Regions from separate parts of the Mycolicibacterium sp. SMGY-1XX genome, predicted to be linked through region 2. Evidence: predicted binding sites of a transcription regulator. Region 2 holds the regulator's gene; the other holds the start of a gene.
The links. The regulator LexA, encoded in region 2, represses DNA repair genes until DNA is damaged. The targets are predictions, from matches to a motif close to CGAACANNTGTTCG.
Positions count from the first base shown of each region.

Region 1: the regulator LexA is predicted to act here: its motif matches at 12,550-12,563, upstream of NL241_RS20495 (HNH endonuclease signature motif containing protein).

Region 1 covers NZ_CP101139.1:4,244,566-4,260,137, reverse strand. The annotation lists gene stpK7 (serine/threonine protein kinase StpK7) at 1-1,247, shown strand, start outside; gene NL241_RS20540 (alpha/beta hydrolase fold domain-containing protein) at 1,228-2,484, opposite strand; gene macS (MacS family sensor histidine kinase) at 2,527-3,642, shown strand; gene NL241_RS20530 (response regulator) at 3,677-4,309, shown strand; gene NL241_RS20525 (DUF2339 domain-containing protein) at 4,354-6,135, shown strand; gene NL241_RS20520 (Dps family protein) at 6,305-6,808, shown strand; gene NL241_RS20515 (nitrilase-related carbon-nitrogen hydrolase) at 6,903-7,700, shown strand; gene NL241_RS20510 (adenylate/guanylate cyclase domain-containing protein) at 7,647-8,954, opposite strand; gene NL241_RS20505 (TetR/AcrR family transcriptional regulator) at 9,010-9,621, opposite strand; gene NL241_RS20500 (oxygenase MpaB family protein) at 9,683-10,696, shown strand; gene NL241_RS20495 (HNH endonuclease signature motif containing protein) at 10,639-12,549, opposite strand; gene NL241_RS20490 (M4 family metallopeptidase) at 12,671-15,391, shown strand; tRNA gene NL241_RS20485 (tRNA-Leu) at 15,395-15,471, opposite strand.
Region 2 covers NZ_CP101139.1:2,989,157-3,004,728, reverse strand. The annotation lists gene NL241_RS14775 (PhzF family protein) at 1-49, shown strand, start outside; gene nrdR (transcriptional regulator NrdR) at 102-566, opposite strand; gene NL241_RS14765 (LysM peptidoglycan-binding domain-containing protein) at 727-1,209, opposite strand; gene lexA (transcriptional repressor LexA) at 1,534-2,244, shown strand; gene NL241_RS14755 (LGFP repeat-containing protein) at 2,288-4,690, opposite strand; gene NL241_RS14750 (acyl-CoA dehydrogenase family protein) at 4,884-6,047, opposite strand; gene NL241_RS14745 (molybdopterin guanine dinucleotide-containing S/N-oxide reductase) at 6,163-8,451, shown strand; gene hflX (GTPase HflX) at 8,448-9,857, opposite strand; gene dapF (diaminopimelate epimerase) at 9,903-10,769, opposite strand; gene miaA (tRNA (adenosine(37)-N6)-dimethylallyltransferase MiaA) at 10,774-11,688, opposite strand; gene NL241_RS14725 (class III extradiol ring-cleavage dioxygenase family protein) at 11,688-12,368, opposite strand; gene NL241_RS14720 (DMT family transporter) at 12,394-13,281, opposite strand; gene NL241_RS14715 (DUF349 domain-containing protein) at 13,516-14,892, shown strand; gene NL241_RS14710 (Rv2732c family membrane protein) at 14,945-15,568, opposite strand; gene miaB (tRNA (N6-isopentenyl adenosine(37)-C2)-methylthiotransferase MiaB) at 15,565-15,572, opposite strand, start outside.

The DNA.
Region 1 (15,572 bases), 1.3 Mb from region 2:
AGCGGTTCAGCGGCGGACAGGCCGATCCCCGTTCGGATGTCTACGCCCTGACGTGTGTGCTCTACGAATGTCTCACCGGGAGCCGGCCTTATCCCGACGACAGCCTCGAGCAGCAGATCGCCGGGCACATGGTGACCCCGCCACCGCGACCGTCGGACACCGACCGCACGCTGGCCGCGTTCGACGCGGTGATCGCCAAGGGCATGGCCAAGGAGCCGGCCAGGCGGTATCAGACCGGCGCCGAACTCGCCGCCGCGGCACGCCGGGCGCTGAGCACGCCGACAGTCGCGCGGCACCGTGCCCCGGTGCGTACGGGACCACGGCCGCGGCGCAAGGTGTTCGTCGTCGTCGGGGTCAGCGTGGCACTCGTCGCGGTCTCCGCGCTGATCGCCTGGCAGGTCCGTGGTCAGCAGGACGGTACCCGCTCGGCGAGCATCGCCGAGAGCACCGCGCCGCCCGGTGCGGTCGGCCCGGGTGCGGTGCCGGCGATCGCGGCAGGAGTTCCCGCCGACATCCGCGAGTCGGGTCGGTTGGTGATCGGCGTCAATGTGCCCTACGCGCCCAACGAATTCCGCGACGCCTACGGAGAGCTGGTCGGTTTCGACATCGATCTGATGAACGCGGTGGCCCGGGTGCTCGGGCTGACGCCCGACTATCGCGAGACCGCGTTCGAGACGATCATGCCCTCGGTGCAGTCCGGCGCCTTCGACCTCGGAATGTCCTCGGTCACCGACACGGTCGCCCGCGAGGAGTCGGTGGACTTCGTCACCTATTTCGAAGCCGGCACACTCTGGGCGCAACGTTCGGGGTCGGCGGTCGATCCCGCCAACGCCTGCGGAGCACGGGTCGGCGTGGCATTCGGGACCATCCAGGAGACCGACGAGATTCCCGCCAAGAGCGACAGCTGCGTTGCCGCGGGCCGCCCACCCATCGAGAAGGTGGTCTACACCAGCCAGGACGATGTCACCAACGCGCTGATGTCCGGTGCGGTGGACGCCATGTCGGCCGACTCGCCGGTGACCGGCTTCGCCGTCAAACTCAGCGGCGGTGCCCTGGAAGCGGCGGGGGAGGTGTTCGACTCCGCGCCTTACGGCTGGCCGGTCGAGAAAGGTTCACCGCTGGCCGAATCCCTGCGCCAGGCACTCGAACACGTCATGGCCACCGGCGAATACCGCACCGTGGCCACCATGTGGGGCGTCGAGAAAGGCATGATCGACGCGCCGATGATCAACGGTGCGCCGAAGTAGCGCGGGTGTAGGTCTCGGCGAGGAAATGCTCCACCGCGACGGCCGCGTGGGCCGCGCGCGGTGAGCCGAAGATGTCGAAAGCGTGCTGCGCCAACGGCAGTTCGGCGTACACCACCGGCTCGGTGCTGACCTCGCGCAGCCTGGCGGTGAAGCGCCGGGCTTGCTGCACCGGGATCAGGGAGTCGTTCGTACCGTGCAGCACGAAGAACGGCGGAGCCTGCGCGGTGATGTGGTTGATCGGCGAGCTGAGGTCGAACAGTTCCCGTGATTCCCTGCGTCGCTGTTTCATCACCTGGCGTTGCAGCAGCGGAATCAGGAAGGGGTGCAACGAGTTGTCGGTGCGGGTGAAGTCGTACACGCCGTAGAACGGCACGGCGGCCTGCACCCGGGTGTCCACGTCCTCGAAGCCCGGCTGGAACTGTGGGTCATTGCCGCTCAGAGCGGCCAGCGAGCTCAGGTGACCGCCGGCCGACCCACCGGTGATGGCCAGGAAGTCGGGGTCGCCGCCGTATTCGAAGATGTGGTCCTTGGTCCACGCGATGGCGCGTTTGACGTCGACGATGTGGTCGGGCCAGGTGGAGCGCGGGCTGAGCCGGTAGTTGATCGACACGCAGACCCAGCCCAGCTCCGTCAGGTGGCTCAGCAGTGGATGTGCTTGTCCGCGTTTGCTTCCCAGCATCCACGCGCCGCCGTGCACCTGCAGAAGCACCGGTGCGCGGCCGTGGCGTGGCAGGTCGGGGCGACGCCAGATGTCCAGGGTGTTGCGGCGGCCGTACTCGCCGTAGGGGATATCGCTGTCATGGGCGTAGTCCCGGTAGATCCGCAGCATGCGCACCACCCCGGGTTTCTTGGCGGTGGCCCCACCCCGCACCGGTTCCTCCCACAATCCTGTGGAGTCTCGCCGGCGGTCTGCCCCCAGGCCGGCATCCAATGCCGCCGTGAGCGGCGCGTCGGCGGCGCGGCCGACGCGGTACAGGTTGGCCAAACCCAGCCAGGACGCCACAGCAAGGATCCAGGCCACCGCCCCGGTGCGCCGGCCCAGACCGCGCGACACCGGGAGGAACGCCGCGGCGTGCCCGGCCAGGATCTGCAGCGGCAACTCGGAAGTGACCACGCCGAAGCCGAACGCGTACAGCGACAGGTACCCGCGCTTGGTCAGCGGCCGATACCCGTTGGCGGTGACGACCGCGATGAACAGGGACAACAGCAGCGCCACGAATCGCTTCACCAACGTCACCGGCTATTCATACCCCGGCGCGGTGCGCCCTATGCTGAGCACATGCCGGACCGGGATCCCTGCGGCCCCCTGTGGCGCGCCGCCCAGGTGTTCCGGCTGCTGAGCTACGTCTATGCCGCCGGCTTCCAGGTGGTCAGCAATGCCGAGTTCGAGCGTCCCGCGTTGGGCTGGGTGTTGTTCGGCGTCTTGACGGTCTGGACGTCGGCGTGTGCGGTGGCCTATCTGCAAGGCTTCGGCAGGCGACCGGTGTGGGTGCTCAGCGAACTGGCGGTGGTGTGCGCGCTGATCCTGTCCACCGAAATGGTGGCGTCGGCGCAGTGGATCGCCGACAACCAGTCGTGGCCGACGACGTTGTGGGCCACGAATGCCACCATCTCGGCGGCCATCCTGTTCGGCCCCGTCCGTGGAATGCTCGCCGGTATCACGATGATGGCGGTGTACGCGTTCCTCAAAGGGGTTGTCAGCATCGACCTCGCGCGCAACGCCACCATGGTGATCGAGCTTGCCGTCGGGTTGGCGGTGGGCATGGCCGCGCAGACGGCGCAGCGCGCCCACGCCGAGCTGGAGCGGGCCACCCGGATCTCCGCGGCCGTCGCCGAACGCGAACGGCTGGCCCGCCAGGTGCACGACGGCGTCATCCAGGTGCTCGCGCTGGTGGCCAAGCGTGGCCGCGAAATCGGCGGCGCTGCTGCGGAATTGGCGGACCTTGCCGGCGAGCAGGAACGCGCCCTACGGCGTCTGGTGAGCGCCGAGAATGCTGATCCCGAGCCCGGTTCCGTGGACCTGCGGGTGGCGCTGCGGCGTCGGGCCGGCGACCGGGTGGTGGTCAGCGTGCCGGCCACCCCGGTGCTGCTCGAGGCCGCGGTCGCCGACGAGCTCACGGCCGCGGTGGGTAACGCGCTGGACAACGTGACCGCTCATGCGGGCCCACAGGCGTGCGCCTACGTTCTCGTCGAGGATCTGGGGGATGAGGTGACGGTGAGCGTTCGTGACGACGGTGTGGGCATCGCTGCGGGCCGGCTCGAGCAGGCCGTGGCCGAGGGTCGGGTGGGCATCTCGAAATCCATCGTCGGACGCCTGCAAGCCTTGTCGGGCACCGCCAAACTGACCTCGGATGCCGGCGGTACGGAATGGGAGCTGACGGTGCGCCGTGGGTGAGGACAAGCCGGCCGGTGCCGTGAACCCGTCCGTCATGGTGGTCGACGACCATCCCATCTGGCGCGACGCGGTGGCCCGCGACCTCGCCGAGGACGGTTTCGAGGTGGTGGCGACCGCCGACGGTGTGGCCGCGGCGCGGCGCCGGGCGGCCGTCGTGCGCCCCGATGTGGTGTTGATGGACATGAGCCTGGCCGACGGTGACGGCGCCGCGGCCACCGCCGGCGTGCTCGAGGTGTCACCCGGGTCGCGGGTGCTGGTGCTGTCGGCGTCGGCCGAGCAGGATGATGTGCTGCAGGCCGTGAAAGCCGGCGCCAGCGGCTATCTCGTCAAGAGCGCGTCGAGAACCGAACTGGCCGAAGCGGTCCGGGCCACCGCGGCCGGGCGGGCCGTGTTCACCCCCGGCCTCGCCGGACTGGTCCTGGGGGAGTACCGGCGTATCGCCCGCCGCCCGAACGCGGACTCCGGCGGCGGACCCACGCTCACCGAGCGCGAGACCGAGATCCTGCGGCACGTGGCCAAAGGCCTGACCGCCAAACAGATCGCCGCCAAGCTCTCGGTCAGCCACCGCACCGTGGAGAACCACATCCAGGCCACGTTCCGAAAGTTGCATCTGGCCAATCGGGTCGAATTGGCCCGCTACGCCATCGAACACGGACTCGACGAGTAGTCCTACTCATGCCGGGAGCGTCCGGCGCCGTCACTGTAGAGGACATGAGCCAGCCCGCCCGGTTGTCGGAAGAATTCGCCGCGCTGTCGCAGCAACTGTCCCGCGTTGCCGCCCAACTCAGCGAGTTGGAGCGCACGCTGCCGGTGGCGGCCCCTTCACCGCCGCCGGTGCCGCACTACCCGCCCTACCCCTACCCGGTTCCCCCGCCACCGGTGCCCGGGCCTCCACCGGTGGCTCGGGTGCCGTTACCGGTCGAGCGCAGCGGCAACCGTGAAGGCTGGATCGGCAAGGTCCTCGCGGTGGCCGGCGTCGCGGTCACGTTGATCGGCGTGGTGCTGCTGCTGGTGCTGGCCGCCCAGGCCGGGCTGCTGGCGCCCCCGGTACGGGTGGCCGCGGGCGCGGCACTCGCGGCGGCACTGGTGACCGCCGCCGTTTGGTTCAACCGGAAAGCCGGCGGCCGGGTCGGTGCCACGGCGTTGGCGGCCACAGGTATTGCGGCCGGCTACATGGACGTCATCGCCGTGACCACGATCTATCACTGGGTGGCGCCGGTGGCGGGCCTGGTGATCGCCTCGTTGATCGGTGGCGGCGGCCTGACCCTGGCCCGGCGCTGGGATGCCGAACATCTGGCGGTGCTGGTGCTGGTGCCTCTTGCGGTGCTGGCGCCCATCGTCAGCGACGGTGTGACGGTGTTGCTCATCGGGTTCATGCTGGCGCTGTCGGCTGCCTCGCTGCCGGTGCAGCTGGGCAAGGACTGGACGTTGATGCACGCCGCACGTACCGCGGCCGTCACGGTGCCGCTGCTGCTGGCGCTACTGGTGGCAAGCTTCGGCTCCGACCAGAATCCGTGGCTGCTCGGCGGCGCGTGCGGTGTCGCCGCATTGCTGGCCGTCCTCGGTGCGGTGGTTCTGCTTCCCGGCAGTTCACGTCCGGTTGCCATGGCGCTCATCACCGCAGCAGGTGTGCTCCCGGCGTTGTCGGCAGCCGTCGCGGTGGATCAGGTGTTCGCAGTCCTGCTGGCCGCGGCGATCTCGGCGGCCATGCTCGCCATGGTGCTGATGCGCCACCGCCTGCCCGGGGTGACTCCTTCGGTGGCGGCGGTCTTCTCCGCGTTGTCGGCGGTGGCACTGGTGGTGGCGGTCACCGTGGCCTTCGACGGCCATGTGCAAGCCCCGGTCTTCCTGGCCGTGGCGCTGGTGGTGGCTGTCGCAGGCCGCCACAGCACCGTGTCCCGTTGTGTCGCAGTCGTTTTCACCGTAATCGGCGGTCTGGTCTTGGTCAGCTACGTACCTCCGGAACACCTGGCGAGCGCGTTCACCCTGCCGGCGTCGGAAGCGGTGTCCGTGCTGGCAGCCAGTGTGCTGCTGATCGCCTGCGCCGTGGCTCTGGCCCGGAGTGCGACCGCGCAGTGGGCGCCCGTGGCGGGAGCCTCCGCGCTGGCCGTGGGGGTCTACGCGGTCACCGCGTTCACCGTCACCGTGGGCGTGCTCGTCGGCGGCGCTGCCGGCGGGTTCCTGGCTGGGCACATGGCCGCCACCATCTGCTGGATCGCCATGGCGGCTGCTCTGTTCGTCTACGCACAACGGGTCGCGGACCGGGACGCCCGCACCGCGCCGATCACCGCCGGGTTGGCATTGACCGCGGCGGCCACTGCCAAGCTGCTGTTGTTCGACCTCGGCACCCTGGACGGCATGTTCCGGGTGGTGGTGTTCATCGTGGTGGGACTGGTGCTGCTGGCCATGGGGGCCGGCTATGCCCGCAGCCTCGCAGCCACCGGCTCAGCTGATTCACAGCAAAGGCATGCCTCACCAATCGTGACGGAGTAGACAAGATGTTGGGCATGATTTCGCGGCGGGCGGCGTTACGGTAAGCAGGCAAGCGGAAATACCACGGCACGGCAGGTAAACGGCCCGGCAGCCCTCGAGCGGGGTTTACCGCCAACTGTTGACCACTTGCGGACGCCGTTGTCCGGACCGAGAAGAAAGGGCGTGAATCATGACCGCCGCAGCAACCAAGACCAACCGTCGCGAAGCCAATGACATCCAAGGCTTCGTGCCCACCCAAGAGTTCTACGGAAATCTGCAGAAGGTGCTCGTCGACCTGATCGAGCTGCACCTGCAAGGTAAGCAGGCGCACTGGAACGTCGTCGGCACCAACTTCCGCGATCTGCACCTGCAGCTCGACGAACTGGTGGATTTCGCCCGCGAAGGCAGTGACACCATCGCCGAGCGCATTCGCACGCTCGACGGCGTGGCCGATGGCCGGTCGGACACCGTGGCCGCCACGACGTCGCTGCCGGAGTTCCCGGCTTTCGAGCACAACACCACCGAAGTGGTGGACCTCATCACCACCCGGATCTACGCCGCGGTCGCCACGATGCGCGAGGTACACGACGCCGTGGACGCGCAGGACCCCAGCACGGCGGACATCCTGCATCAGCTCATCGACGGGCTCGAGAAGCTGGCGTGGCTGATCAAGTCGGAGAACCGCAAGGTCTAACCGCAGGAACTTGTTCGAGAGGGGCCGTACGGCTCGCCTGGAAACTTCTCTCGCCAGGCGGGCCGTACGGGCATGTCTGGCCTAAGTTGGCCGCATGACGATTATCGCCTGCTGTCAGTTCTCACCCGCCTTCGGTGACCTCGACGGCAACATCGCGGCGATCGAAGCGAAAATCGGTGAGGCCGTGGCGTCCGGTGCGGACGTCGTGGTGGCACCCGAGCTCGCGACCTCGGGTTACATGTTCGCCGACGCCGACGAGGCCCGCTCGCTGGCGCTGCCGTCGTCGTCTCCGCAATTCGCGAGCTGGTTTGCCGCCGCCGGTGATTCAGTGGCCGTGGTCGGTTTCTGCGAGGCGGGAGAGGGCGGTGTGCTCTACAACAGCGCCCTCGTCGTCGACGGCAGTGGGGTGCTCGCCTGCTACCGCAAAACCCATCTGTGGGACCGCGAGAAACTGATCTTCACGCCCGGCGCAGCGCTGCCCCCGGTCGTCAAGACCCGTCACGGCCTGATCGCCGTCATGGTCTGCTACGACCTGGAGTTCCCCGAACTCACCCGTCGCGCCGTCACCGATGGCGCGGAACTCATTGTCGCGCCGGTCAACTGGCCGCTGTTCCCGCGGCCGGACGGTGAACGTCCCGGCGAGGTGATCACCGCGATGTCGACAGCCCGCACCAACAAGGTCGCCGTCGCCGCCTGCGATCGGTGCGGGGTGGAGCGGGGGCAACCGTGGACTGCAGGCACCGCGATCGTCGACCCACACGGCTGGGTGGTGGCGGCCGCCGGACCCGAGGCCGGTATGGCGCTGGCGGACATCGATCTTTCGGTCACGCACGACAAGTCACTGACCGAATACGTGGATCTCCTTGCCGACCGGCGACTCGACCTGTACTGAGCGTCGGCTCACCAGGTACCACGTGTGCATGGTGCCCTTGCCTTTCACGGTGACGTTGCCGCGCTCCTCGAGTACGAAATCGTTCTTCAGCCGTTCATATACGTTCTGGGGCACCTGGATCCGGCCTGCCTGGTCGGTGGTCTCCATCCGTGAGGCGACGTTCACGGCGTCGCCCCACACGTCGTAGAAGAACCGGCGTGAGCCCACCACGCCGGCCACCACCGGGCCCATCGCCAAACCCATGCGCATCGGCACCGCGCGGCCGAGTGGATCGGTGAGACCCGCTGCGGCCGAGGCCATGTCGAGCGCGAGATCGGCCAGCGCGTGCACGTGGTCGGCGCGAGGCTCCGGGACGCCGGCCACGACCATGTACGAGTCACCGGTGGTCTTGATCTTCTCCAGGCCGTGCTGATCGACCAGCACGTCGAATTCGGTGTAGATGCGGTCGAGGAAGGCGACGAGGTCGCACGGGGGAATGTCACTGGCGCGTTCGGTGAAGCCGGCGATGTCGGCGAACAGGATCGACGCGTCGTCGTAGCGGTCAGCGATAGCCGACCGATCGGGATCTTTGAGGCGCTCGGCGATACTGGCCGGCAGCATGTTGGCCAGCAGGCGTTCGGAGCGTTCGTATTCCATCTCCATGGCGGCTTCGGCGCGGGCGATCTCCCGCAATGCGTACCACACGGTGGCGAACGCCATCACACACGAGGACACCACCGATGTCACGAAGCCGACCGTCAACGGCCACAGCGGTTGATTGTCGACGTTGTCGGGCACCAGGATCTCCAGCAGCACCGCCAGCAGTGCGCCGAGTCCGGCCAGCGCACCGGCCAACCCGATTCGTTCGACACCGAGGACCAACACCAGCACCGACGCCGCCACCAGGTAGTAGAACTGCAGGCCCGAGCCGGTGCCGATGTTCCACGTGATGAAGAAGATGGAGCCGTAGGCGACGACGATGAACGTCAGCGGTGCCACCAGATCGCCCAGCGGACGCAACAGCGGGATCATGACGAAGGCGAATCCCGTCACGACGTTGATCAGACCGATCTGCCACATGCCGTAGCCGCTCACCATCTGCCAGACACCGAAGCCGGCGCTGACCACAGCAGCGATCCAGGTGGTGATCTTCAGGACGCGGAACCGCCGTGCAGCGCTGTCGGCGTAATGGGCGCCGCGCACCGGCACGCAAGGATTGTCCTGTCGGAACCGGCCGTCGGCCAGGGCCGAGGCCGCAGCATCGCGCGCTGTCACCACGGCTGCAGCGTATCCCGCTGGGGTGCCGGTGAGCAGCGACTTGGACCGAAGGTCAGGCGCTTGCGGTGACCATTCGGACGGTGTGTTCGACGACGGCGTCGAGGTCATCACCGAGGTTGCCTGACAGCCACTGTTGCGCGAGTTCGCTCATGGCGCCGGTGTAGAGCGCCGCGGCCACCAAAGTCGCGGTGTTGTCATCACCCGGATGGCTGTGTTTACGTTCGCTGAGGACCAGCTGGCGCAGATTCTCCTGAGCGACCGAGCGTCGGGCGGCCAGCACTGGATTGGCGCGCGCCTCGGTGAACAACACGCGGCCGCGGCGGGGGTCGGCGGAGCTGAAGCCCAACACCGCGCGGACCCCGGCACGTAGCCGGTCCACATCCGTGCCGCCGGCCTCGGTGACCGATCTGGTCGCCGACTCCACCTCACCGGCCAGAGCCGCCGCAACCCCGTCATAGACGGCGCCGAGCAGCTCATCGGTATCGGCGAAGCTCTCGTAGAAATACCGGGTGTTCAGTGAGCACTCCCGGCACACCGAGCGAACCGAGACTGCGCTCTCGCCTTCGTCGCCGAACAAGGCAAAGGCCGCGGCGACGAGTAGACCTCGGCGCTCGATGCGGCGGTCGGTCAGCGGAACTCCCGCCCACCTGGTGGGGCTTGACACCGGTACATCCTAGCTACAGAAAGTCTGGCCACAGGTGTATCCAGAAGGTAATCTCGGCCGTATGCAGCTCCTGCCACCGTTGCCGCACCAGCTAATCCAGCAGCGCTTCCTCCGGTTCTACGACGATGAGATCCGCGGACGCTACTTCCGCGGTCTCGACTTCGCCGAGCCGGCCGGCGACCCCGGATGGTTCGGTCCCGGCAGCGCGGTCTGGCATGTCCATTCGCATATGCCTGCGCTGGTGTTCGGGTTGCAGTGCGCCGCCTACATCGAGCGGTTCGACCCGTCGATCTTCTGGATGGGCGTCGACCATTCCCGTATTCCTGAGCGTGACGCCGACGGCGTGGCCACGGGCCGCATCGATCCCGAGGGGGCCGCGGTCAGGCTCGGCCACTCCCTGTCGTTCTTCATCGGCACCGCATACGGATCCACCGCGACCGCCGAACGATTGGCGAAGACTGTCCGCGCCATGCATCACACCGTCAAGGGCACCCGTCCCGATGGGCTTGCTTACGACGCCGACGATCCCGAGTGGTTGCGGTGGAACTATGCGACGGTGGTGTGGGGGATAGCCACCGCGCACGAGTACTACCATCCGAACCCCCTGCGCGGCAAGAAGATAAACCGGTACTACCGTGAGTTCGTCAAGGTGGGCCACGCCCTGGGGGGTACCGACCTGCCGGAGACGAAGGCGCAGACTCTGGAATGCCTGCACTCCTATCTGCCGAAGTTGGCCATCACCTATGGCATGGCGATGTCCACCGGGCCCAATATCGACGGCGCCGACTTCGGCCCACCCGGCAGTGAACTCATCGACTGGGCCATCCGCGACACCCTGCCCAGCTGGGCGGCGGCCATGGTGATGCACCGCGCCCCCAATCCCGTTGAGCGACTGGCCCGTCAGGCCGCCGTCTGGTCGGTGATCAACGGCATCCACGCAACCATGGGGCCGCTGCCGGAGTTCCGGGCGGCCAAGAAGCGCGTCAAGGGTGCGCGCACTGATCCGACCTCGCCGACCTATGTACTCGGCAGCGATCCGGAACGCTCGCGGGCCACAGCTGAACAGATGGCTTGACCCGCAAGGGATCTAGAACGGATCACGTGGCGGTGGTCTGCTTCGTCCGTGTTCTTGTTCGAGGGCGCGTTGGGTGGCGTTGTAGGCGCGTTCGGTTTTGATGTGTTGTTGGCGGTCTTGTTGTCGGGTTCGTTTGCGTTTGGGCATGGTGGGGCCCGGGGTGGTGGTGCGTCGTGTTTTGCGTTTCGGTGGTGGGGGAGTGTGGCGGTTTCGGGGTTCCAGTCCGGGAAGATGAGCCAGGTGGAGGGTTCGGTGAGGTATTGGTGTCCGGTGGGGGCGGTCCAGATGACTTCGCCGGTGGGGAGTTGTTCGTCGGTCCAGCCGTCGGGGCCGGTGTAGAAGGTTTTGGCGAGGTGGTGTTCGCGGCACAGGAGTTTGCCGTTGGAGGGGTGGGTGGGGCCGCCGTCGCCGTGCGGGAGGGTGTGGTCGATGTCGGCGTATTCGGCGCGGCGGTTGCAGCCGGGGAAGCGGCAGCGCATGTCGCGGCATTGGATGAATTCGCGCAGGGCGCCGGTGAAGGCGTACCCGGCCTTGGGTTCTGCGGTGGGTAGCGGTAGGGCTTTGACGGTGGCGCCGGTGTGGATGAGTTCGGCCAGTAGTGCGGTGGGGATGATGCCGCCGGCGAGGGTGACCGCCGGCCGGATGGGCGCGGCGTGGCAGCCACGGGTTGAATCATCCTGTGGTGCATCGTTTTCCGTTTTCCCGGCACGCGCGGCGGGCTGCCCGGCGGTGGTGTCGGTGTCGGCCGGGTCGGTGTCGGGGTTGGGCACCGCGGCGTCGCCGCCACTGTCGGGGTCCTCGGGTCCGGGGACGGGCGCCGGGGCGGCTCTGGGCGGGTCCTCGCCGTCGCCGTCCTCATCGTTGGGGGTGGTGGAGGTCCAGTGCGCCCAGGGCGGTTCGTCGTCGTCATCCTCTCCGGTGGTGGTGTGGTTGTCGAAGTCGCGGGCCAGGGCTTCCAGGTCGACGGTGGGCGCGGGGTCGGTGGGGTTGGCGGGTTGGCGGTTTTGCAGGGCGGCGACCTGGGCCAGGGCGGCTTCCAGGGTGGCTTGTTCGGCCAGGATGTGCACCATCACCGACCCGACTTTCGACGGGATGGTCGCCGCCGGGCAGTCCGGTGTAGCGCAGCGGCAGATCAGCCGGTCGTGGCCGCGGAACACCGCCCCGTAGGCCGCGCTGCGCAACTCGCCGCGGGAGCGGGGGTCGTTGTTGCAGACGGTGTCGGCGTAGGCGTTGAGCACCCGTACCGACAGGTCGGCGTCGGCGTGCAGGATCCGGCCGTAGAGCGATTTGGTGCCGGTGGCGTCCTCGCGTTTCCCGACTTGGACGTCGCAGTGTTTGGCGGCTTCCCGGAATCGCCGGACCGCGTCGGGGTCGCGTTCTTCGATGACGGCGTCGATGGCGACGTCGAGTTCGGCGTCGGAGAGGGTGTTGAACCCGCCGGCGCGCTCGGCGATTTCGGCGTCGACGGCGGCGTGGGCGTGGGGGGCGACGTATTCGGTGCGGTAGACGATGGTGGTGGCCACCGCGGCGGAAATCATGCCGTGTTCTAGGAGGGCGGCGGTTTCGGGTAGGCGCAGGGCCAGGGCTTCGGCGATTTTCATCTGGGTGGAGGCCCGCCGCGGGCTCAGGCGCAGGGCGGGGCCGATGTCGTCGCGGGCGGCGGCCCAGCCGTCGTGGGCCCAGTGTTGGCGGTCCTCGGCGGCGGCGGTGTCTTCGTGGTCGCGCAGCAGCATCGCCACGAATGCCCAGGTGCGGGCGGCGGTGGTTGGCGTGCAGGCGGTGGTATTGCCGGATGGCGGTGACCATCTGCGCGCGGGTGATTTCCCCGCAGGTCGCCGGATCCAACAAGTCATCGAACATGTGTTCGATACTAGATCCACCCACCGACAAATCCGTAGGCGAAGCTGGTGCCGTCTGCGGAAAATCATCGGAAGTTTGCGGCTAATCTGCCTCTTCAGGAAACGAGGGGGATCGGTGACTGCACACAAGCCAGCTGAAGCTTTGCTGACCTGGAGGTACGTGGCGGCAGCGGCATTTGCCGTGGGAGCGGTTGCCGCATCGTGCCCAGGTGTCGCGTCGGCTACCCCAGACGATCGCACTACTGCAGCCTCTAGCAGGGACTCCAGTGCTGACTCACCGTCTGAGCAGACCGAGGCGGTAGGCGAGACCGAGGCGCCGGACGAGGACTCCGACACCGATGACGCAGAGCCCCAGGCGGTCGCGGACCTGGCCGAGGACGACGAGGACGTTGCTGAGGCCGACGACGCCGAGCCGGTCGAGGTTGAATCCGACAAGGCGCAGACCTCATCAACTGCAGACGAGGCTGAACCAGACCCGCCGACTAAGGAAGCGCCGAAGACCTCGCGGTCGCACTTCGGCTCCACATCCGCAGAGGAAGAGACGTCCGATTCGGTAGTCGCCGACACGCCAACAGCGACGGCCGAACCGCAGCCGTCGGTTCAACCCGTCGCGCAGGCGCCAGAAATCGACAACAACTCAGAAATCGACAACAACACGGACACCCCCGCTGCAGTCACCTCCATCCCCACCATCTCCACCGAAACTCCCGAACCGGCACGGCCCGTCAACACGGCCACGATCGCCACCGACGTACTGACCTGGGTCGGGCTGGGGCACGTGGCGGACGATCTCCCCGTCCCGGCTCTTCCTGTGCCACGGCTCCTCGAGATGCTCTGGGTGGCCGTGCGCCAGACGCAATACAGCTGGAACAACCAGCGGCCGACCGCAACGCCCACGCTCCTGACCCAGGGCGATGACGGCGTCATCCACGGTGCCCTCAACGCGACCGACTACGACGATGCGCAGCTCACCTACACGGTCGCGACGCCCGCCCGGTTCGGCACCGTGGTGGTCAATCCCGACGGCACCTTCGCCTACACCCCGCGTCCCGGTATCGCCGTGACCACCGACACCTTCATCGTCACCATCGACGACGGTCCGCGGGTGCACGGCCTCGCCGAGTTGTTCGGGTGGACCGGGCCGACCACCGCCGCCGTCACGGTGAACGTGGTGTCACCAGCCATCAACGACGCCACCGTCACCCGTCCCGGCGCGGTGACGGTCCAGATGGGCACCGATGGCCGGATCAGCGTCATCGACGGCACGTTCACCGACGCGCGGGTGTACAACGCCGCTGACGCAGCAGCGGTGCTCAATACCGTCGCACCGATCCTCGGGGCTCGATCAGGTTTTGCCGCAACCGATTTCATCACGGTGCAACGAGTGGCGGCGACTGGGTTCCCCGAAGAGTTCTTCCGGCTCCGCCAGAGCATCGACGGTATTGCGGTGATCGGCGGCGACGTCGTTCTGGTGACCGATGGCCAGGGCACCGTCACCGGGTTGTTCAACTACCACGACAGTCGGCTCAGCGAGGTCGACACCACGCCTGTCATCTCCGACGGATCCGCGGCCGCTGCGCTGGCCGCCGCTGCGCTGGCCACTTCGATGGGGGTGCGGCCGGGGCCGGCCGCGGTGACGCGGTTGCTCGAATCCACAACGAACACAACCGAACTCGTGATCCTCGCGCTCGACGACGATGCAGCGCCGAGCCTGGCCTGGCGTGTCGAGCTGCGCTCCGCCAATCAGGATGAGCCTTCCGTGGGTGCCAGCTATTACATCCGCGCCAATGGGGACGAGGCCGGCGAGGTGATCACAGGCACGTCGAACGTGCAGGCGCTGGCGGCCACCGTTTTGGCCCGCGATCTGAGCGGAGTCGACCGGCCGCTCAATGTGGAAACCGCCAAGTGGTGGTTCTTCGACAGCCACGCCCTCGTCGACTCCACCCGCAACATCACCACCTACGCCACCACGTACAGCTTCTTCGGGCTGGGTAGTCCGAACATCCCCGGAAACGTCGTGGTCCGCTCGTTGCTGTTCGGCTGGAACGCAGCTGGGGTGTCCGCGCACGCCAACATGGCGGTGGTCTACGACTACTACCTGACGGTCCTGGGCCGCGACTCGATCGACGGCGAAGGCGCGACGGTGGTGTCGTCGGTGGGCTACAACCCACGTACGGGCCTGTGGCAGTACTTCGCCGGGTACACCAACGCGTTCTGGGATCCGGGTGCACAGCAGTTCGCCTTCGGCAACACCGGGGGTTTCGAGGCCGCGCTGGATGTGGTGGCCCACGAATTCACGCACGGGGTGGTCAGCCACATCCTCGCCGACGGCGGCTCAGTATGGGAGTACGGCGAGCCCGGGGCGCTGAACGAGGCCTACGCGGACGTCCTCGGCAGTCTCGCCGAAGGCGACACCGGTGTCGACCGGTGGTTGATCGGCGAAGACACCGGTACCGGTGCACTGCGCAGTATGGCCGATCCCACGGCGGTCGGATCGGGTTACAAGGCGCACTACGCCTTGCGCTACACCGGCACCGAGGACGACGGCGGCGAGCACTGGAACAGCACCATCTTCAGCCACGCTGCGTACCTGATGATGACCGATTCCGATACCACGGACGTGTCGTCGGACACCTGGGCCAAGGTGTTCTACAGCTCGCTGTTCCGACTTCGCGCCGGCGCCAAGTTCGTCGACGGCCGAGCGGCGATCCTGGACAGCGCGGCGCTGTTCGGTTTCAACGACGACGAATTGGAAGCGGTGAGAGACGCGTTCGACGCGGTGGGAATCGCCGGAAGTACGACGCGTGCCGGTTCCGAGGCACTGGTACTTCTGTAGTGCTGGTGCCCTCGGTGAGATTCGAACTCACACTGGACGGGTTTTGAATCCGTTTCCTCTGCCAGTTGGGATACGAGGGCCGTGCGGGATACCACCATAGAGGATGGCTGCGCGCGAACCGTCAGAGGTTACCGTGCGCGCCCTGGGCTCGCCCAATGCGGCGCCCCGCGCCACAATGTCG
Region 2 (15,572 bases):
CGCCGGCCGGGTGGTCAGCGATGGCGTCACCAACGTCGAGTTGGCGTGACCGCCTGCGAGCCCGGAACCCTTCGACTACCTCGCAGCCTCGGACTCCTGTTTCAACTGGTGGCCGTCACCCGTCGGTGCTCGCGCAGCGCGCGGATCTCCTGTTCGAAGTCCTCGGCCGACGAGAACGAGCGGTACACCGACGCGAATCGCAGATAGGCAACCTCGTCGAGCTCGCGAAGCGGTCCCAGAATCGCCAAGCCGACCTCATTGCTCGGCACCTCTGGTGAACCCGCCGCACGAATGGTGTCCTCCACCTGTTGGGCGAGATGGTGCAGTGCGTCCTCGTCTACTTGACGGCCTTGGCACGCCCGTCGCACGCCGCGCATCACCTTCTCGCGAGAGAACGGTTCGGTGACGCCGCTCCGCTTGACCACTGCGAGCACTGCGGTCTCGACCGTGGTGAACCGCCGGCCACATTCCGGGCATGACCGCCGACGTCGAATGGCTTGGCCTTCATCGGCTTCGCGGGAATCGACCACACGAGAATCCGGATGCCGGCAGAAAGGACAGTGCATCACCGCTCCTTCGCCGCACTGGACACGTGTTACTCCCGCTTCAGAGAGTACCTGCGCCGCGCCGAGCTGAGCCACCGCCATCGCTCTGGGCGCAGTCCTGCGCATTCCCATCGCCATCGCGGTTGTGCACCACCTGGATTCGTCGTGGTCCGACACGGACTCAGCCCACGGGCGCGATGAGCGTCTGACCGGCCGTCAAGGCCACACTCTCGAGCTGGTTGAGCTCGCGAATCTGCTGCACCGTGTCGCCGATCGGCACGCCGGGAGCGACCCGGGCCGCGACGGTCTGCAGCGTTTCCCCGCTCTGCACCTGCACGACGGCCAGCTTGCTCGGAGTCGGGGCCGTGGCGCCCTGGATGGCCTCACCGAACTGGGCGACAGCGCCGAGCCACACGGTGATCAGCGCCGCCAGCAGCGCCAGCCCGACCGTGGTGACCGGCGTGATGCTCCGGCGACGACGATGCGGCGCCCGCGAGACCGGCACACCCGTACCGCGCCGGCGGACCGGCGCACCGGCCGGACGCACCTCCATCGGCCTGCGCCGCACCTGTCCGGCGTCGGTGCGCCGACGTACCGGCCGCGGCGCGCCGTCCACGGGACGCGGCTGCGCGTGGCGCGGAGGCAGAGTGTCGATGAGTGTCATGTCCGTTCCTTCCGACCCGAGAAAATGGTGTCCTGCAGAGATCCGGTGCCGAGCCCGGTTGAGCTGTGCCATCGTTCGCTCCTGTGTTCGAATCTAGTCGATCACATGTTCGATAAGATAGTGCCAACCGAACATGTGATCGATTTGTAGCCGAACCATAGAACGACCCACCGACAAAAGCTTCCGCCCCAGGCGTCACTCCAGCCCCACTTAGTGAAATCGGCCGCCGGGCACCAGGCCGCGCACAGCGACGGGCACCCGGTTCCGCGACACGCCTCGAACACATGTTTGATTCTGTCGGTCGCTGCGATTACATTCAGGGCCATGGGTGACAGCACTGGCACAGGTTCAGACGCGCAAGGCGGCACAGGTAGACCGCGTGACAACTCCCCCGATCCATCGCTGACCGAACGGCAGCGCACCATCCTCGAGGTGATCCGCGCCTCGGTGACCAGCAGGGGCTATCCGCCGAGCATCCGTGAGATCGGCGATGCCGTGGGCCTGACGTCCACCTCGTCGGTCGCCCACCAACTCCGCACTCTCGAGCGCAAGGGCTATCTGCGCCGTGACCCGAACCGGCCGCGAGCCGTCGATGTCCGGGGTGCCGACGAGGCCGCGCCGGCAGTGCTCACCGACGTCGCGGGTTCGGACGCGTTGCCGGAACCCACTTTCGTCCCGGTGCTCGGCCGAATCGCTGCCGGCGGTCCGATCCTGGCCGAACAGGCCGTCGAGGACGTCTTCCCGCTACCCCGCGAACTCGTGGGCGAGGGATCGCTGTTCCTGCTCAAGGTGGTCGGCGAATCGATGATCGACGCGGCCATCTGCGACGGGGACTGGGTGGTGGTGCGGCAGCAGGCCGTGGCCGACAACGGCGATATCGTGGCCGCGATGATCGACGGCGAAGCCACGGTCAAGACCTTCAAGCGCACCAGCGGTCAGGTCTGGCTGATGCCGCACAATCCCGCGTTCGACCCGATCCCGGGCAACGACGCCGCGATCCTCGGCAAGGTTGTCACCGTCATCCGGAAGATCTGACCCGGACGGAGTGAGCTGACCCATCCCGCGGGGGCGGGTGAGCTCACTCCGCTTTGGTGAATCCGTTGGATTCGGCCAAATCCTCTGAGGCGAACCAGATTTCAGCGACCGTCACATCGTAGGAAGCAGAGCCGGGCGAGTGGTAGGTCCCCGTGCGCATACTTCCCTTGATGGGGTAACCCTCCGGCGCTTCATCGGGGTCATCCAGCGGAAGATGGATCGCCGGAGGCGACGCCGACGAGGCGGTCGGTGACGGGCCGTCTGTCGGCCGTTCGTCATCGGGTCGCTCGAATACCGACGGCGTGTACTCCGGCTGTGCGTACTCCGACGGCGTGTACTCCGGCTGTGCGTACTCCGACGGCGTGTACTCCGGCTGTGCGTACTCCGGCCGTCCGTACTCGCTCGGCGTTTCGCCGGACAACGAAGCATCCGGTTGCCCATACCCGGGCTCGGCGTACGGAGACGGTGACAGGCCGCCGTCCCCATCCTCGAAGGTCGCGCCGACGGGCGCCGCGTAGCCCGGTTCATCGACATCAGACGACGGCGCGGCCGGTTCTTCCTGCGCCGGCGGCGGCGCCGCACCGTATACCGGGGCGAACAGGGAGCCGGGCCCCGGCACGTGAGCATCTTGGTCAGTCAGCCACGGTGGCCGGGACTCCTCCGCGCCCGCCGCGGCGTGGCGGCCGGACGGCTCCCCGGATTCCGTCTGTACCGGCGTGGGCGCGGTGTCAACGGCGTCGGGGTCCTGCTCCTCGACATCGGCGGTGAAGTCCTCGGCCTCGTGCGCACCGTGATGGGTGAACAGATCGGGGCCGGTAGCGGCAGCCGCCAACCCCGCGGTCGGTACGGCCGGCTCGCTCCACGGCTGGGCGCCGGGCTCACGTTTGGCCCACGGCGGCTGCGCGGCCAGGTAGTCGGTGTCGTCGGGCTCGGCATCGCCGAACTTCGACGGCCCACTGCTCTGTCCTGCGCCCGCGGATTCCCATCTGGCGTGTTCGTCCTCGTCGCGCCCCCCATGCGAGGCCTCATCGAAGACGTCGTGGTTCCCCGGCGCACCACCCGGACGGAAACCGCCGCCGGCGCCTGGGCCGGCGTTGCGGCGCTGTCGCATCACCGCGAACGCCGCCAACGAGGCCAGAAGCAGGATCGCCAGCGGGATGAGCACCCACAGGTACCAGCTCTTCGAACCCGATCCCTCGGTGCCGCTGTCATCACCCTGAGCCGCGGGCGCAGCGGCAGGCGCCGAGGTGGGGCTGGCCTGCTGGGGGAGATCGAGTCCAGCCAGCCGTTCGGCGAGCTCCGGCGGCTGCGTACTGAAGCTGTTGGTGCTGCTGTTGTACGTGACCTGCCCGCCGCTGAAGTTCTGCGTGATGGTGCCGTCGCCGGTCTGGTCGGCGATCGGGACGCCGAGATCACCGCCACTCCCGCCGAGCTCGTCCCACGCCGCCTTCATCGGCCCGCGCACGATCACGGCGCCGTGTTCGGCAGTCCACACGATCACCGGGTCACCCTCGGCGCCGAAGGTGCTGATCCGGCTGCCGGGCACGTCGCCGTCGGCCTCGTTGGCGGTCGGGAAACCGAGTTCGCCGGTAGGCCCACCCGCGGCCTCATACTTCTCCAGAATGGTGCCGCTGACGACGTGCGCGCCCGTGTCCGGCGAGAAGAAGATCTTGCCGCCCGCGAAGTCCTGGCCGGTCCCGTCGCCGACGGGGTACGGGTCGCCTTGTTTGGCGCCGAGCTGGCCGCCGGCTCCGCCGGCCACCCGCCAGGCGAGGTCGATCGACGATGCGGCGTCGTCGGGCAGCGCCAGGTCCCCGAGCTGCCCGGCCAACTCGGGCGGCGTGGTGGTGAAGGTCTTGGCGGCGGTGTCGTAGGTCAGCTGCCCACCGCTGAACCGCTGCGAAATGGTCTCGCCGCTGTAGGTTTCGTCCTCCACCGGGACACCCAGCGGACCCGACGATCCGCCCACCCGGTCCCAGGCCGCGTTGATCACGCCGCGCACCAGCCACGCGCCCGTGGCAGGCGTCCAGAAGATGACCGCACCTTCGGGTGCGCTGAAGGTGACGTTACGGCTTTCCGGAGCCCGCCCGGGCCCCTCGTCGATGGTGGGGAATCCGAGGCCGCTGTCGGCCGGGCCGCCGAGGGAGCGGTACTTGTCGAGGATGGCGCCGAAGACCGACCGCGCGCCGGTCTCGGGCGAGAAGAACATGGCGCCGTTCACGAAGTCCTGGCCGAAGCCTGCGCCGGCCGGGTAGATGCCGCCGACCTTCGGGCCGAGCGGCGAGGTGTCGCCACCGGAGCCGGTCCACGCCTGATCGATCGCTACGGCGGCGTCGCCTTGCGGGTCGGCGTGAGCGACCGGAACGAATGGCGTTGCGAACGCAAATGCCGCGCACACCGCCAGAATTCCGACCGCCCATCGCAATGGGTTTCGCTGCGTCGTCATGCCCACTCCCCGCGGTTTACCGGCCTGCATACGCCGATCTCGTCGTCCGAAATTCGTCACCGTCAACTCTCGGACAATAGCCGAGCACGATATGGCCATATCGCCGTCATTTTGACGACAATACCCACCCGGTACCGAATTGACGTGCAGGCCCGACGCGTTTTGCGCGCAATATGTCGGGTATGGAACGCTGCTAGACCCCCAGGCTGCGGCCGACGATCTCTTTCATGATCTCGGTGGTGCCGCCATAGATGGTCTGCACGCGTGCATCGAGAAATGCGCGCGCGACGGTGTATTCGCGCATGTATCCATAACCACCGTGCAATTGCAAACACCGGTCGACCAGCCGCACCTGGGCTTCGGTGGTGTACCACTTGGCCATTGCCGCCTGGTCTGCGGTGAGCTTTTCGTCGAGATGCAGCCGCAGGAACTCGTCGACCATGATCCGCACAGCGGTGGCTTCGGTGGCGAGTTCGGCCAACACGAAGCGGCTGTTCTGGAAGCTGCCGATCGGCTTGCCGAAAGCCTTGCGTTCCTTGGTGTATTGAATGGTTTCCTCGAGAACGGCTTCCATGGCGGCGGCGGCCATGATGGCGATGTTGAGCCGTTCCTGCGGCAGGTTCTGCATGAGATAGATGAAGCCCATGCCCTCGTCGCCGAGCAGGTTCTCCGCGGGCACCTTGACATCGGTGAACGACAGCTCAGCGGTGTCCTGGGCGTCCAACCCGATCTTGTCGAGGTGGCGCCCGCGCTCGAAGCCCTCCATGCCGCGTTCGACCACCAGCAACGAGAAGCCCTGTGCGCCCTTGTCCGGGTCGGTCTGGGCGACGACGATCACCAGGTCGGCGTGGATTCCGTTGGTGATGAACGTCTTCGAGCCGTTGAGCACCCAGCTGCCGTCATCCTGCTTGACCGCGCGGGTCTTGATGCCCTGCAGGTCGCTGCCCGTGCCGGGTTCGGTCATGGCGATGGCGGTGATCAGCTCGCCGCTGCAGAAGCCCGGGAACCAACGCTGCTTCTGTTCGTCGGTGGCCAGCCGCAGCAGATAGGGCGCCACCACGTCGTTGTGCAGGCCGAAGCCGATACCGCTGTAGCGGCCGGCGGTGGTCTCCTCGGTGATCACGGTGTTGTAGCGGAAGTCGTCGATACCGCCGCCGCCGTACTCCTCGGGCACCGCCATGCCCAGGAAGCCCTGCTTACCGGCTTCGACCCACACGTTGCGGTCGACGATCTTGTTCTTTTCCCACTCCTCGTGGTGCGGTGCGACGTGGCGCTCGAGGAAGGTGCGGTAGGACTCGCGGAACAGTTCGTGTTCGGGCTCGAACAACGTGCGCTGGTACTTGACGGCACTACCCATGATGGACCTCCGGAGCCGGGTTCGGGGTTTGACAACACGTCTTGCCGACGACGATATACCAACCGGGTGGTTGGTCGGCAAATCCGTGCCGCGAGTTCCCCGTAAACTGCCCGCCATGGCATCTGCGCCGGCCAGCCTGACGCATTGGGGCGCCTTTCACGCCCAGGTCCGCGACGGCGACATCAGCTCGGTACAACCGCTGGCCACCGACGTGAACCCCTCGCCCCTACTGGGCAATCTGGCGGGTTCGCTGCGCCACCGCGCCCGGGTGGCCGAACCCGCGGTGCGCCGCGGGTGGCTCGAGAACGGACCCGGCCCGTCGGCGCAGCGCGGGGCCGACGAGTTCATCGTGGTGTCGTGGGACGAACTCACCGAACTGCTGGCCACCGAACTGCGTCGCGTGGTCGACACCTTCGGCAACGAGGCGATCTACGGCGGGTCCTACGGATGGGCCAGCGCGGGCCGCTTCCACCATGCACAGAGTCAGGTGCACCGCTTCTTGAAACTGCTCGGCGGCTACACCTTCTCCCGGCACTCGTACAGCCTGGGCGCCACCGGGGTGATCATGCCCCGCGTCGTCGGCACCCACGACGATCTCTTCAAACGCTCCACGCAGTGGGACGTGATCGCCGAGCACACGGATCTGCTGGTGTGCTTCGGGGGCATCGCCATGAAGAACACCGCCGTGAATCACGGTGGAACGACGGCACATCCGGCCCGGGACGCCCTGGCCCGGTTCCGTGACCGTGGGGGTCGGATCGTGTCGATCTCCCCGTTGCGCGACGACGTGGACGGCGACTACGAGTGGCTGCCCGCGGTGCCGGGAACCGACGTCGCCATCATGCTCGCACTCGCCTACGTCCTGGCCACCGAAGCGCTGGCCGACCGTGACTTCCTGGCCACGTACTGCGTCGGGTACGACAGGTTCGAGCGGTATCTGCTCGGCCTCGACGACGGGGTGCCCAAGTCACCCGAATGGGCGTCCGAACTCTGCGAACTGCCCGCAGACGCCTTGCGGCAGTTGGCCCGACGCATGGCCGCCTGCCGGTCCATCGTCACGGTCAGCTGGTCACTGCAGCGCATCGAACACGGCGAACAGGCGCCGTGGATGGGGCTGACGCTGGCCGCGATGCTGGGCCAGATAGGCCTTCCCGGTGGAGGTTTCGGCCACGGCTACGGCTCGATGAACGAACCGGGGCTCGCGCCGCTGCGGTGCCGACTGCCCGTGCTCCCCCAGGGCCTCAACCCGGTTCGCACGTTCATCCCGGTCGCCGCGGTCAGCGATATGCTGCTGCATCCCGGTGAACAGTTCGACTACAACGGGCTGCGGTTGACCTATCCCGACATCCGGTGTGTGTACTGGGCCGGCGGCAACCCGTTCCATCACCACCAGAACCTGGCGCGATTGCGTCGCGGGTTGGCACGGATGGACACCGTGGTGGTGCATGAGCCGTACTGGACGGCGATGGCCAAACACGCCGACATCGTGGTGCCGTCGACCACCGCCTACGAGCGCAATGATTTCTCCGGTTCCCGCAACGACCCGGTGCTGATGGCCATGCCGGCACTTGCCGAGCCATATGCTAAGTCCCGCAACGACTATGACACCTTCGCCGCACTGGCCGACAAGCTCGGCTTCGGGGCGGAGTTCACCGAGGGCCGCACCGAAGGTCAGTGGTTGACACACCTGTACCAGCAGTGGGCGGCCGGCCTGGATTTCGCGGTGCCGAGCTTCGAGGACTTCTGGGCGGCGGGTTCGCTGCGGTTGCCCGTCGAAGAGGGACTCACCCTGCTGGCGGACTTCCGCGCCGACCCTGATGCCCACAGGCTGGGCACTCCCAGCGGGCGCATCGAGATCTTCTCGGCCACCATCGACGAATTCGGATACGACGACTGCAAGGGCCACCCCCGCTGGTACCGCCCGCGGGAGTGGCTGGGTGGCGAACGAGCGGCCACCTACCCGTTGCACCTGATCGCCAATCAGCCCGCCACCAGGCTGCACAGCCAGCTCGACACCGGACGCACCAGTCAGATGTCCAAAGTCCAGGGGCGCGAACCGATTCGGATGAATCCGGTGGATGCCGCCGCCCGGGGGTTGAGCAACGGCGACGTCGTCCGCGTCTACAACGACCGTGGCAGCTGCCTGGCCGGCGTCGTCATCGACGACGCGGTGCGCACCGCGGTGGTGCATCTGCCCACCGGGGCCTGGTACGACCCCGAGGACCCCCACGACCCCGACACCATGTGCGTGCACGGGAATCCCAATGTGCTCACCGATGACCGCGGCACGTCGTCGCTGGCCCGTGGATGCACCGGCGCGCATGTGCTGGTGCAGGTGGAGAAGTTCACCGATGCGCTGCCGCCGGTGCGGGCACACCAGCCGCCGCCGCTGGTGCGGCGTTAGCGGGTGGCGAAGTCCCGGAGCCCGGCCGCCAGTCCCGCGGGAACGAAACCCTTGATCCTGGTGCCGGATTCGGTGTGTTCGGCGTTGTCCACCCGGCCGTCGCTGTGCACCTTGGCCACCAGATCACCCCGGTCGTACGGGATGGTCACGTCGACGGCGACGTCGGTGGGTTCCACCAGTTCACTCATCCGCTGACGCAGCCGGTCCAGCCCCTCACCGGTGCGCGCCGAAACGAACACCGCCTCGGGCAGCGCCCGCCGCAGCTGGGCCAGCGCCAGATCACCTGCGGCATCGATCTTGTTGACCACCAACAACTCCGGTGGCCGGGTGCCGTTGCGATCGGCGACCACCTCGTTGATCACCTGACGTACGGCACTGATCTGGGCCAGCGGGTTGGCATCGGAGCCGTCGACGACGTGTACCAGCAGACTGGCGCCGAGCACTTCCTCCAGTGTGGACTGGAACGCCTCGACCAGCTGGGTGGGCAGGTGCCGGACAAAGCCGACGGTATCGGTGAGCACGAACGGCCTGCCGTCGTCGAACTGGCCGCGCCGAGTGGTGGGCTCGAGGGTGGCGAACAACGCGTTCTCCACCAGCACACCGGCCCCGGTCAGGGCGTTGAGCAGGCTGGACTTGCCCGCGTTGGTGTAGCCGACTATCGCCAGTTGCGGGACGTCACTGCGGACCCGCGTGCTGCGCTGGGTGTCGCGGATCTTCTTCATATCGCGAATCTCGCGGCGCAGCTTCGACATCCGTTCCCGGATGCGACGACGGTCGGTCTCGATCTTGGTTTCACCGGGACCACGGGTACCCACGCCGCCGCCCGCGCCACCGGCGCGGCCACCGGCCTGCCGGGACATCGACTCACCCCAGCCGCGCAGCCGCGGCAGCATGTATTCCATTTGCGCCAGCGACACCTGCGCCTTGCCTTCGCGGCTGGTGGCGTGCTGGGCGAAGATGTCGAGGATCAGCGCGGTGCGGTCGATGACCTTGACCTTGACGGCCTTTTCCAGCGCGTTGAGCTGGGCGGGTGAGAGTTCACCGTCGCAGATCACGGTGTCGGCGCCGGTCGCGATGACGACCTCGCGCAGTTCCTGGGCCTTGCCGGAACCGATGTAGGTGGACGGGTCCGGTTTGTCGCGGCGCTGGATGAGGCCCTCGAGGACCTCGGAGCCCGCCGTTTCCGCCAGTGCGGCCAGTTCGGCGAGGCTCGCATCGGCGTCGGCCGCGCTACCGTCGGTCCAGACGCCGACCAGTACCACCCGCTCCAGCCGCAGCTGGCGGTATTCGACTTCGGAGACGTCTTCGAGTTCGGTCGAAAGCCCGTGCACACGGCGCAACGCGGCGCGGTCATCGAGTGCCAGCTCACCGACGCTGGGATTGTGATTAAACGGATATTCAGTCATAGGCGAATACAGATTCGCACGGAGATCACTTTTCATGCACCCCAATTAACGTTCAAGAGCCGCCCACCATTCCTGCGACAGCTGGCCGTGTGCCACCAATTCTGACGGGCCCCGGAGGTAACTGGTGGCCTCGGTGATGGTGACGGTGACTTCACCGCCGGGAACGCGCACGGTCAGGGTGCCGGTCTGCTCGCCGAGATGGCGAAGCGCGGCGACCGTGGCCGCGACGGTGCCGGTGCCGCAGGAGCGGGTTTCGCCGACCCCCCGTTCGTGGACCCGCATGGAGACGGCTCCCCCGGCCGGAGCGGTGAGCACCTCGATGTTGACCCCCTCGGGAAACTGCCCGGCGTCGAACTGGACCGGCGCGGCGACGTCGAGAGCGGCCAGGTCCTCGGGGCTCACGCCGACGCACGCCAGGTGGGGATTGCCGACGTCCACCGCGACGCCGGTGAACCGCCGTCCACCCACCACCGCGTCGCCGGTGCCGGTGGTGTTGGCCTTACCCATCTCGACGGTGACGTCGGCGTGCAGTTCATCGGCGTGGTGCACCGCCACCGGACGGGGCCCCGCCAGCGAGCCCACCACGAATTCGTCACGCTGCTCCAGGCCGGCGGCCCGCAGGTAGTGGCTGAACACACGTACGCCGTTACCGCACATCTGGGCGGTCGAACCGTCGGCGTTGCGGTAGTCCATGAACCAGTCGCCGGCCGCGACGCCTTCGGGCAGCCGGTCGAGCACGCCCGCCGACACCAGCGCCCCCGCGGTGGTGACCCGCAGCAGGCCGTCGGCGCCGAGCCCGCGGCGCCGGTCGCACACCGCGGCGACCGCGGCAGGTGTCAGCACCAGCTCCGCGTCGAGGTCAGGGAGCAGCACGAAGTCGTTCTGCGTGCCGTGACCTTTGGCGAAATCCATCCGTTCAGGATACGTCGCGCCAGCTGCGCAGCACCGCGTCCGCGTTCCCGGGGTCGGAGCCGTCGAGCCATTGCACCCGGTGGTCGCGACGGAACCAGGATCGCTGCCTGCGCACGTAGCGCCGGGTGCCGACGAAGGTCGCCTCCCGGGCCTGGGCCATCGACTCCTCGCCATCGTCGAGCGCGGCGAGCACCTGTGCATACCCGAGCGCCCGCGCGGCGGTCACCCCGTCGCGCAGGCCGACTCCGAGCAGCCGCTGCACTTCCTGAACCAGGCCACCGTCGAACATGGCATCGGTGCGCCTCTGCAGCCGCGCGTCGAGAAGCTCTGTCTGCCAATCCAAGCCGATGATCAGCGTGTCCCAGCGCGGTATGCCGATCTTCGGGGCCGACGCGGCGAAGGGCCGGCCGGTCAGTTCGATCACCTCGAGCGCCCGCACCACCCGCCGCCCGTCGGTGGCGAGAATGGAGGCCGCCGCGGCGGGGTCCTGGCGGGCCAGCTCCGCGTGCAGCGCGGCGACACCCACCTCGGCCAGCCGCTCCTCCCAGCGTGCCCGCACTTGCGGATCGGTGGCCGGGAAGGCCCAGTTGTCCAGCAGTGACTGGATGTAGAGCATCGATCCGCCGACGATCAGCGGCACCGCGCCGCGTGCAGCGATGGCCTCCACATCCGCGGCGGCGTCCTGCTGATACCGGGCGACGGTCGCGGTCTCGGTGACCTCGAGTACGTCGAGTTGGTGGTGGACGATGCCGCGTCGTTGCTCGACCGGCAGTTTGGCGGTGCCGATGTCCATACCGCGATAGAGCTGCATCGCGTCGGCGTTCACCACCTCGGCCGCGCCCAGCTTCTCGGCGACCTGCAACGCGAGATCGGATTTGCCGGTCCCGGTGGGGCCGATGAGGGCGATGGGTCGTGGCATCACGGGTGCCAGACGCCGACGTGGTACCCGACCCCGAAGGGTGCGCCACGGTAGAGCTCCTTGGTGCCGTGCGGCCCCGGCTCGACGAGCCCGGCCAGCACCGTGAAGGCGACCCGGCCGACGACGGTGTCCGGGAGTGCCTGGAGAGCCGTCGTGTCCCCGCCGGCCAGGGCGTCGTCGAGGCCAGCTTGCACCGCGACCGTCGCCGGGTCATGGCCACCGGGTGCGCCCGGGGTCAAGGTGGGGCAGCCGTCGGCCACCACCAGGACACCGACAGGTTCGGCGGCCGCGTCGATCTCCGCACGGAGGCCGCGACCGCGGGCCAGCGCCTCCGCTGCGGACAACGTGGCGGGCGACTCCCGCACCTGTACGCGGCCGTCGGGGCGGACCTGCCCTCGGATCCAGCCGGCGATCAACGCACACAACGGCAGCTCGGCGAGAGGGCCGGCCTCGGGCGACAGACGCACCCCGACCTCGACGCCGTAGCCGGCGAACGTGCCCGCCGCCGACTGCCAGGTCTGGTCACCGGTGCCCACACCGAGCGCGACCCACCGTTCGGGCAGTGTCGCCGCCGCGCGCAGCACCGCCTCACGCAGATCGGCGGTTTCAGCGGCAGCGGCGCCGGCCAGTTCGGGCACCAGCACAGGCGCGGACGGAACGATCGCGACGGCCACCAACACGCTGACCACGCTAACGTCCGTGCCGCTATTCGCTGGTGGCCGCCACCCCTTCGGCGTCGTCGGCTCCGGCGGCTTCGCCGCGGGCCAGCATGGCCGTCGACACCACCATCAGTGCGATCGCGCCGATCAACACGAACAGCCCGATCTCACCCGGACGCAAGGTCTCCCCCAGCACGACGATGCCCAGGACCGACGCCACGATGGGTTCGGTGACCGTCATGGTCGGCAGTGACGCGGTCAGCGCGCCGGCCCGGAACGACGACTGCTGCCAGGCCGTGCCCGCGATTCCGACGGCCGCCCAGAGGTAGAGCTCGGGAGAGCGCAGCACCGCCACGATGCCGTCACCCAGCACGTCCACCACACCTTTGAGGAGCACCGCGAATACACCCCAGAGAGCTCCGGAGACCAACGCGAGCAGGACGGCGCTCGCCGGACCCGACCACAGGCGTGCGCCGATGACGGCCAGGATCAGCAGCGGACCCAGGATCAATCCGACCAGGGCCCAGGTGTCCATCGAGGCCCGCGATTGACCTGCGGTGGGATTGCCGACGGTCACGATGACGATCACCGACGCGGCCAGCAGCGCAGCCCAGGTCCATTCCCAGCGGGTGACACGGCGGTGGGCGGCCCGCGCGCTGATGGGCAGCGCGAACAGCAGCGAGGTGACCAGGAGCGCTTGCACCAGCAGCACCGAACCCAGCCCCAGAGCCGCTGCCTGCAGCAGGAACCCCACGGCCGCCACAATGCTGCCCAACCACCAGCCGGTGTCCTTGAGCAGCCTCAGGAACAGCCCCAGGTGGCTCACCGAGTCGTCGGTGACCTCGTGCGCGGATCGTTGGTGGATCACGTCACCGATGGCGATGAACAGGGCGGCGCCCAGCGCACAGAGGGCGGCCAGATCCGCCTTACCCATCGAGAACCTCCCGGCTGTTATCGGTGGGTGATCACGACGTGATGCGACCGCGCCTCAGAACGCAACGTCAACGTAGCGGTATGTCGGAGTGCGACCTGCTTGAATACCCTCTACAAGACAGTAGTAGCGTCCCGCCGGGTCTGGCGTATCAGACTAGAGCGAGACAGTGACCAGTCAGGACAGGCGCCGCGTTGCGCGGCAGTGCGTGGGAGACCACGTGGAGGGCAGGGACAAATGACCAATTCCGACTCGACTTCCGGCGAGCCGACTCACGGCGGCGACGCCACCTCGTCACCGCGTCCCGTTCCCACTCCCGGGCCCCGGCCGGGCGCAAGACCCGGCCCGCGTCCTGGGCCCCGACCGGCGGCGGCCCCGGCAGCCGCGCCCGTGCCCGCCGCGCCGTCGAGTGATCCGCACCGGTTCGGCCGGGTCGACGACGACGGCACCGTGTGGCTGATCACCGGGTCCGGTGAACGGGTGATCGGGTCGTGGCAGGCCGGTGACGCCGAAGCCGCCTACGAACACTTCGGCCGGCGGTTCGACGACCTGTCCACCGAGGTGGCGTTGATGGAGCACCGGCTGGAGTCCGGCACCGGCGACGCCCGCAAGATCAAGGCCGCGGCCGCGAGTCTGGCCGAGACCCTGCCCGAGGCGCACGTGCTCGGTGACGTGGACTCTCTGGCAGCCCGGCTGGCCGCCATCGCCCAGCACGCCGAAGCCGCCGCGGTGGCCGAGCGCGCCCGCCGCGACGAGCACCGCGCCGAGCAGATCGCCCGCAAGGAGGCGCTGGCCGCCGAAGCCGAGGACCTGGCCGCGAACTCGACACAGTGGAAGGCCGCCGGCGATCGGCTGCGCACCATCCTCGACGAGTGGAAGGCCATCACCGGCCTGGACCGCAAGACCGATGACGCGCTGTGGAAGCGCTATTCGGCCGCGCGGGAGACGTTCAACCGGCGCCGCGGCTCGCACTTCTCGGAGCTGGACCGCGAGCGGGCCGGCGCCAAGCAGGCCAAGGAGAAGCTGTGTGTGCGCGCCGAAGCGCTCTCCGATTCCACGGACTGGGGCAACACCAGCGCCGCGTTCCGTGACCTGTTGGCCGAGTGGAAATCTGTGGGCCGCGCCAGCAAAGAGGTCGACGACGCACTCTGGCGCCGCTTCAAGGCCGCTCAGGACACGTTCTTCTCGGCGCGTAACTCGGTGACCGCGGAGCGCGACGCCGAGTTCAAGGCCAACGCCGATGCCAAAGAGGCGCTGCTGGCCGAGGCGGAGCGCATCGACACCGCCGATCCCGATGCAGCACGTGCGGCGCTGCGGGCGCTCACCGACAAGTGGGACGCCATCGGCAAGGTACCGCGGGAACGCACCGATCTGGAACGACGGTTGCGCGCGGTCGAGAAACGGGTGCGCGATGCCGCCGACGCCGACCGCACCGATCCGGAAGCCGAGGCGCGGGCCGAGCAGTTCCGGGTGCGCGCCGAGCAGTTCGAGAAGCAGGCCGCCAAGGCCGAAGCGGCGGGTAAGACCAAGGACGCCGAGGCTGCCAGGGCCAGTGCCGCGCAGTGGCGTCAGTGGGCCGAGACGGCCGCGGAGACGCTCACCAAGAAGCGTTAGGCCGGTCGACGAGCCCGAGGTACGAGGGGGAGAGAGGGCCGGCCGCAGTGGCTCAGGAGGGGTCTTTCGGCTCATCCGGGTCGGTCGGGGGCTTCTCGTCGTACTGGTCGAGCAGACTGCGCTTCTGCTGCTCGGCCGCGGCGCGGCGGCGGTGCTCCTCGGCGGCCAGTTGCACGGCGGTGCGCGTCCACACCACCCGGACCCAGTGGAACGCCAGCACGATGACGGTCAGCCAGGCCAGCACCAGACCGAAACCAGGGCCGGGCAGTCCCTCGGGCGCCGTCTGACGCGACCAGATCGCCAGCATGCCGATCACTGCGGACACGGCGGTGCCCGCGGAGGCCACCCACGCCAACGCCCATCGGCGGGTCAGCAGGGCCAGCATCGAGAATCCGACACCGAACACCAGCGCCAGCCAGCTGAACACCCGCGACGGCAGGGCGATACCCGCCTGCGCCGCTGCGTCGGTGCTGAGCAGCACATCGACCGCTCGCGCCCCACCGGCATGGGGCAAGAAGAACGTCGCGATCAGGATGAATACCAGGATGGCGACCACCAGCGCGCGGGCACCCGGTTCGATCTCGCGGCCGACCCGTCGTTCGGCGGCTTCGATGTCGGCCTTGAACTCCTCGAAGTTGTTGCCGGACTTGTCGCGGTGACCGTTGGTGCCGTTCATCGCG